Regions from separate parts of the Pseudomonas sp. KH_021 genome, predicted to be linked through region 1. Evidence: predicted binding sites of a transcription regulator. Region 1 holds the regulator's gene; the other holds the start of a gene.
What was found. The regulator FliA, encoded in region 1, starts transcription of late flagellar genes. The targets are predictions, from matches to a motif close to CTAAAGTTTNNNNNNNNNNNGCCGNTAA.
Positions count from the first base shown of each region.

Region 2: the regulator FliA is predicted to act here: its motif matches at 1,405-1,432, upstream of AC3IX4_RS05960 (flagellar protein MotY).

Region 1 covers NZ_CM174477.1:1,693,817-1,697,227, reverse strand. The annotation lists gene AC3IX4_RS08035 (protein phosphatase CheZ) at 1-630, opposite strand, end outside; gene cheY (chemotaxis response regulator CheY) at 650-1,024, opposite strand; gene fliA (RNA polymerase sigma factor FliA) at 1,183-1,923, opposite strand; gene fleN (flagellar synthesis regulator FleN) at 1,920-2,753, opposite strand; gene flhF (flagellar biosynthesis GTPase FlhF) at 2,853-3,411, opposite strand, start outside.
Region 2 covers NZ_CM174477.1:1,265,400-1,268,810, forward strand. The annotation lists gene rnt (ribonuclease T) at 1-295, opposite strand, end outside; gene pyrC (dihydroorotase) at 292-1,338, opposite strand; gene AC3IX4_RS05960 (flagellar protein MotY) at 1,467-2,459, shown strand; gene AC3IX4_RS05965 (argininosuccinate synthase) at 2,557-3,411, shown strand, end outside.

The DNA of each region.
Region 1 (3,411 bases):
AAAACGATCCACCTGGCTTGCCATCAGCACCAGCTTGAGCAGGTTGCTTTCGACTTCAGTGACCATCTGCGTGACGCGCTTGATGACCTGGCCCGTGAGGTCCTGGTAGTCCTGGGCCAGCAGGATGTCATTGAGGCTGCCAGACACGGTGCGGGCATTCTGCTCGCTGCGCGTCAGAAAACTGTCGATCCGCTTGGCCAGTTCACGAAACTCCGAAGCCTCGACTTCCCGGCGCATGAAACGCTGCCAGTCGACGCTCAAGGCCTTGGCCTCGCTGCCCATGTCATTGACCACCGGCGTGCTCTGCTCCACCAGGTCCATGGTGCGATTGGCCGCCGCCTCGGTCAGCTTGACCACATAAGACAAACGCTCAGTGGCATCAGTGATCTGTGAGACTTCCTCGGCCTGCGGCATGCGCGGGTCGATCTGAAAGCTGACGATGGCGCTGTGCAGTTCGCGCGTCAGCTTGCCGACCTCTTGATACAGGCCACGGTCACGCGTCTGGTTCAGCTCATGGATCAGATGTACCGCGTCGCCGAACTTGCCTTTTTCAAGGCTGTTCACCAACTCGTGGGCATGTCTCTTCAGGGTCGACTCAAAGTCACCCAAAGACGAATTGTTAGGCTCCATAGCGCTCCCGTGGCGATCTTCAGCTGTTGACGCGCTCGAAGATCTTTTCGATCTTTTCTTTGAGCGCTTGGGCCGTGAATGGCTTGACCACGTAACCGTTCACACCGGCCTGGGCGGCCTGGATGATCTGCTCACGCTTGGCTTCGGCGGTCACCATCAACACCGGCAGGTGGCTCAGGCGCGCATCGGCACGCACAGCCTTGAGCAGGTCCAGCCCGCTCATGCCTGGCATGTTCCAGTCGGTGACGAGGAAATCAAAACTGCCGCTGTTGAGCATTGGCAGCGCGGTGTTGCCATCGTCGGCTTCATGGGTGTTGGTGAACCCCAGGTCGCGCAACAGGTTCTTGATGATCCGCCGCATCGTCGAAAAATCGTCAACGATGAGGATTTTCATGTTCTTGTCCAATTCGACCTCCAAGCAGTCTTAAACGCACCCGGCTACGGGGTGCGCATTCAATCAAATCCGGTGTTTTGTTGCGTGCCACGACTGCATGAATTCGCAACGTCGTGCAGAACGTCTTTGCTACCCGTCGATCGACTGGCAGCCCCAGCTCAACGTGCCCGCCATTCCCCCAGGCGCCCACGCAAACGCGCGGCGCACTGACTGTGCAACTGGCTGACCCGTGACTCACTGACGCCCAACACTTCGCCGATTTCCTTGAGGTTCAGTTCCTCGTCGTAATACAAGGCCAGAACCAGACGTTCACGCTCGGGCAGATTGGCGATGGCATCGGCCAGCGCGGCCTGGAAGCGTTCGTCTTCCAGATCACGCGACGGTTCAAGCTGTGCGCTCGCGCCGTCCTCATGCAGCCCTTCGTGCTCGCCGTCCTGCAACAGGTCGTCGAAACTGAACAGGCGGCTGCCCAATGTGTCGTTCAAAATCCCGTAGTAATCATCAAGGCTCAATTGGAGTTCGGCCGCAACTTCGTGATCTTTAGCGTCACGGCCGGTTTTTGCTTCAATTGCCCGAATCGCATCACTGACCATACGGGTATTGCGGTGGACCGAGCGGGGAGCCCAGTCGCCCTTGCGGACCTCATCGAGCATCGCACCACGGATGCGAATACCGGCGTAGGTCTCGAAACTGGCGCCTTTGCTGGCGTCGTATTTGTTGGACACTTCCAGCAGGCCAATCATGCCGGCCTGGATCAGATCCTCGACTTGCACACTGGCCGGCAAACGCGCCAGCAAGTGGTAGGCAATGCGCTTGACCAGCGGGGCGTATCGCTCGATCAACTCGCTCTGCGAGTCACGCGAGGCCTTGCTGTACATGCGATAGCCGCTGGCATTCATAGCACCGGCCCTGTGCTGGTCCGCTGCACCAGCCGCTCGACGAAGAATTCCAGGTGCCCACGGGGGTTGGCGGGCAGCGGCCAGGTGTCGACCTTCTGGGCAATGGCCTTGAAGGCCAGCGCGCACTTGGAACGTGGGAAGGCTTCATAGACGGCACGCTGCTTCTGCACCGCCTTGCGCACGCATTCGTCATAAGGCACCGCGCCCACGTATTGCAGGGAGACATCAAGAAAACGGTCGGTGACCTTGGTCAGCTTGGCAAACAGGTTGCGCCCTTCCTGCGGGCTCTGGGCCATGTTAGCCAGGACCCGGAAGCGGTTCATGCCGTAATCGCGGTTGAGCAGCTTGATCAACGCATAGGCATCGGTGATCGAGGTAGGCTCGTCGCACACCACCAGCAGCACTTCCTGGGCGGCGCGCACGAAGCTGACCACCGAATCACCGATACCGGCCGCGGTGTCGATCACCAGCACGTCGAGGTTGTCGCCAATATCGCTGAACGCCTGGATCAGGCCGGCATGCTGGGCGGGCGTGAGGTGGACCATGCTCTGGGTGCCAGACGCGGCCGGGATCACCCGCACACCGCCCGGCCCCTGCAACACCACATCGCGCAGCTCGCAGCGCCCCTCGACCACGTCGGCCAGGGTGCGCTTGGGGGTCAACCCCAGCAGTACGTCGACATTCGCCAGTCCCAGGTCGGCGTCCAGCAGCATGACACGACGGCCAAGCTCAGCCAGCGCCAGGGACAAGTTCACTGACACGTTAGTCTTGCCGACGCCACCCTTGCCGCCGGTCACCGCGATCACCTGTACTGGATGCATGCTGCCCATGTTCGTTCTTTACCTTGTCTTTCTTAGACCGCGGCCACATGACTGACTGCGCGCGGCAGCCGGACAATGCAGGTACTTTGTTGTTGTTCCATGTTCACCTCAGCCCACTCGCTGGCCGGGGCGCTGGTAGAGATCAGCGAACATATCGGCCATCGCCTCTTCGCTGGGCTCTTCCTGCATCTGCACGCTGACCGCGCGACTCACCAACTGGTGACCGCGCGGTACGTGCAGGTCGTCAGGAATGCGCGGGCCATCGGTTAGGTAGGCAACCGGCAATTCTTGACTGATGGCCAGGCTCAGCACTTCGCCAAGACAAGCCGTTTCATCCAGTTTAGTCAGGATGCACCCCGACAGGCCGCAGCGCTTATAGCTGTGGTAGGCGGCGGTGAGCACCTGTTTCTGGCTGGTAGTGGCCAAAACCAGAAAGTTGCGTGCCTTGATGCCACGCCCGGCCAGGCTTTCAAGCTGCATGCGCAGGGCCGGGTCGCTGGCCTGCAGGCCAGCGGTGTCGATCAGCACGACGCGCTTGCGCAGCAACGGTTCCAGCGCCTGGGCCAACGACTGCCCAGGGTCAACGTAGGTCACCGAGACATTGAGGATTCGCCCCAGGGTCTTGAGTTGCTCCTGGGCGCCGATACGGAAGCTGTCCATGCTCACC
Region 2 (3,411 bases), 430 kb from region 1:
TGCGCAGCGGGTGATCGAGCTTGATCCCGGTGAATTCCAGGGCGGCGGCTTCGATATTGGCGCCTTCGAAGGGCTCTACGCGGAAGAAATAGGTGTGATCGGGGAACACAAAACCTTTTTCATCCATGCCGATAGTCACGGCAGCGATTTCCAGCAAGGCGTCGGTGGCGCTATTGAAACCGCCTGTCTCGACATCCACGACGACCGGCAGATAGCCACGAAAGCGCTCGGCCATTGGGTGGCGAGAGCCACCGCCCTGACCGTCCTGCTCGTCATCAAAACGATCTTCGCTCACACCGACTCCTCCAGCACACGCCACTGCAGGGTTTCACCGGCACGCAACGGGACAACATTCAATTCGCCGAACGGCAGGGTTGCCGGGGCGGTCCAGGCTTCGCGAACCAGGGTGATGCGCTCGCTGTTGGCCGCCAGCCCGTAGAAAGCCGGGCCGTGCAGGCTGGCAAAGCCTTCAAGCTTGTCCAGTGCGTTACGTTGCTCGAACGCTTCGGCATACAGCTCGATGGCGGCGTAGGCAGAGTAGCAACCGGCACAACCGCAGGCCGCTTCCTTGGCATGCTGGGCATGCGGCGCCGAGTCGGTGCCCAGGAAGAATTTCGGGCTGCCGCTGGTAGCGGCATCCAGCAGGGCTACCTGGTGGGTGTTGCGCTTGAGAATCGGCAGGCAGTAGAAGTGCGGCCGAATTCCGCCAACCAGCATGTGGTTGCGGTTATAGAGCAAGTGGTGCGCGGTGATGGTGGCGCCCACATTGCTCGAAGCCTCATTGACGAACTGCACGGCGTCGGCGGTGGTGATGTGCTCGAACACTACTTTGAGCGTCGGGAAACGCTCGACCACGCGACGCATGTGCTCGTCGATGAACATCTTCTCGCGATCGAAAATATCGATCTCGCTACGGGTCACTTCACCGTGTACCAGCAGCGGCATGCCAACTTCGGCCATGGCCTCGAGCACCGGGGAAATGAGGTCGATGCTGGTGACGCCCGAATCCGAGTTGGTGGTGGCGCCAGCCGGGTACAGCTTGGCGGCGTACACGAAGCCGCTGGCCTTGGCTGCACGGATATCCTCGGGTTGGGTCCGGTCGGTGAGGTACAGCACCATCAACGGTTCGAACTGGCTGCCGGCCGGGCGGGCGGCCAGGATACGCTGGCGATAGGCATCGGCCTCGACGGCATTGCGCACCGGAGGTACCAGGTTAGGCATGATGATTGCGCGGCCAAAGGTGCGCGCAACGTCGGCAACGGTGTGGGGCAGCACGGCGCCATCGCGAAGATGGATGTGCCAGTCGTCGGGACGCAGAAGGGTCAGGCGGTCGGACATTGGGGATTCCAGGCGGGTCGAACTCACGGCGAATGCTACCGGAAAAGACTCTGCGGGGCACTCGCTATCAAGTTTTGCCGTGGCTGACCGATATGCCCCGAGTGTGTCGTGAATTTATGGAGCCCTCCGTGCGCCAGCGTTATCTAGCCCTGCTCAGTCTGTTTGCAAGCCTGCCGGCTGTGGCCCTGACCTTCCAGACTCGTTTGGAAAACATCGAGTGGCGCGTGGAAGGCGATCAATTTGAATGTCGTCTGGCCCAGCCGATCACCGATTTCGGTACGGGGGAGTTCGTGCGTCGCGCGGGTGAGCAAGCGACCTTCAGGCTCAAATCCAGCAGCCATGTGCTGGGCACAGGCTCTGCCACCCTCCTGGCGGCAGCCGCGCCCTGGCAGCCTGGCAGAGGCGATATCAATCTTGGTGCGGTCCGGGTACGCCGTGGCGCTGTCGTGCTGGACAGTACGCAAGGGCAGGCCAGTCGCTTGATCAATGGCTTGCTCGATGGGCGCAGTACGGTGGTGCGCAACGGGGCCGGTGAAGCGGGACAGCCACTTGAGGTCCGCCTGCTGCCCGTCAAGTTCAGTAAGGCCTACGGCGAATATCAGGCCTGTGCCAGCAAGCTGTTGCCGATGAACTATGACCAGATTCGCCAGACCCGAGTCGGCTTTCCCGGCGGCGGCATTGACCTGGACAACAACGGCCGCGCTCATTTGGACGCCCTGCTGGCGTTTATGAAGGCCGACCCCAGCGTCAACCATGTGGAGCTCGACGGGCATTCGGACAACAGCGGCAATCGCCTGACTAACCGAGACCTGTCTCGTCGTCGGGCGATGGCGGTCATGGACTACTTGAAGGCTGGCGGCCTCACCGAAGAGCAGATCACCCTGCGTTTTCATGGTGAACGCTACCCCTTGTCGCCCAATACTTCGGCTGCCAACCGTGCGCGCAATCGGCGGGTCAATATCGAGCTGGACCGAGTCGCCATGGCGCCCAAGCCCGCAGCAGCGCTTGAGCAGGCTGCGGCACCTGCGCCTATGCCAGTACCCTCCAGCCCCGCACCCATCGCCACAACGGCGCCAGCAGCGCTGTCGGCGCAGCAAAATCCGTCGCGCCTTCGACAATAACTGTCGCTTCATCGTCACAAGCTGTCGCGCCACTGTAAATTTTTCGCCCAGACCGGTAGAATCAACGGTTTTCCGTACAACCCCGTGGAGTAATGGCATGGCGGACGTAAATAAGGTCGTTCTGGCGTATTCCGGCGGCCTGGACACTTCGGTGATCCTCAAGTGGCTGCAGGATACTTATAAATGCGAAGTGGTGACCTTCACCGCAGACCTGGGACAAGGCGAAGAGGTAGAGCCTGCACGTGCCAAGGCGCAAGCCATGGGTGTGAAAGAAATCTACATCGATGACCTGCGCGAAGAATTTGTCCGCGATTTCGTCTTCCCGATGTTCCGCGCCAACACCGTCTACGAAGGCGAGTACCTGTTGGGTACTTCCATCGCACGTCCGTTGATCGCCAAGCGCCTGATCGAAATCGCCAACGAAACCGGTGCTGATGCCATCAGCCACGGTGCCACCGGCAAGGGCAACGACCAGGTTCGTTTCGAACTGGGCGCTTATGCGCTCAAGCCGGGCGTCAAGGTCATCGCTCCATGGCGCGAGTGGGATCTGCTCTCGCGTGAGAAGCTGATGGATTACGCCGAGAAGCACGCGATCCCGATCGAGCGTCACGGCAAGAAAAAGTCTCCGTACTCGATGGACGCCAACCTGCTGCACATCTCCTATGAAGGCGGCGTGCTGGAAGACACCTGGACCGAGCACGAAGAAGACATGTGGCGTTGGACCAAGTCGCCTGAGTCGGCGCCAGACGTTCCAACCTACCTGGAGCTGACCTATCGCAACGGCGACATCGTTGCGCTGGACGGCGTCGAAATGTCCCCGGCCACTGTGCTGGCTACCTTGAACCGCATTGGCGGCGAGAACGGTGTGGGTCGTCTGGACATCGTGGAAAACCGCTATGTGGGCATGAAGTCCCGCGGTTGCTACGAGACGCCGGGTGGCACCATCATGCTC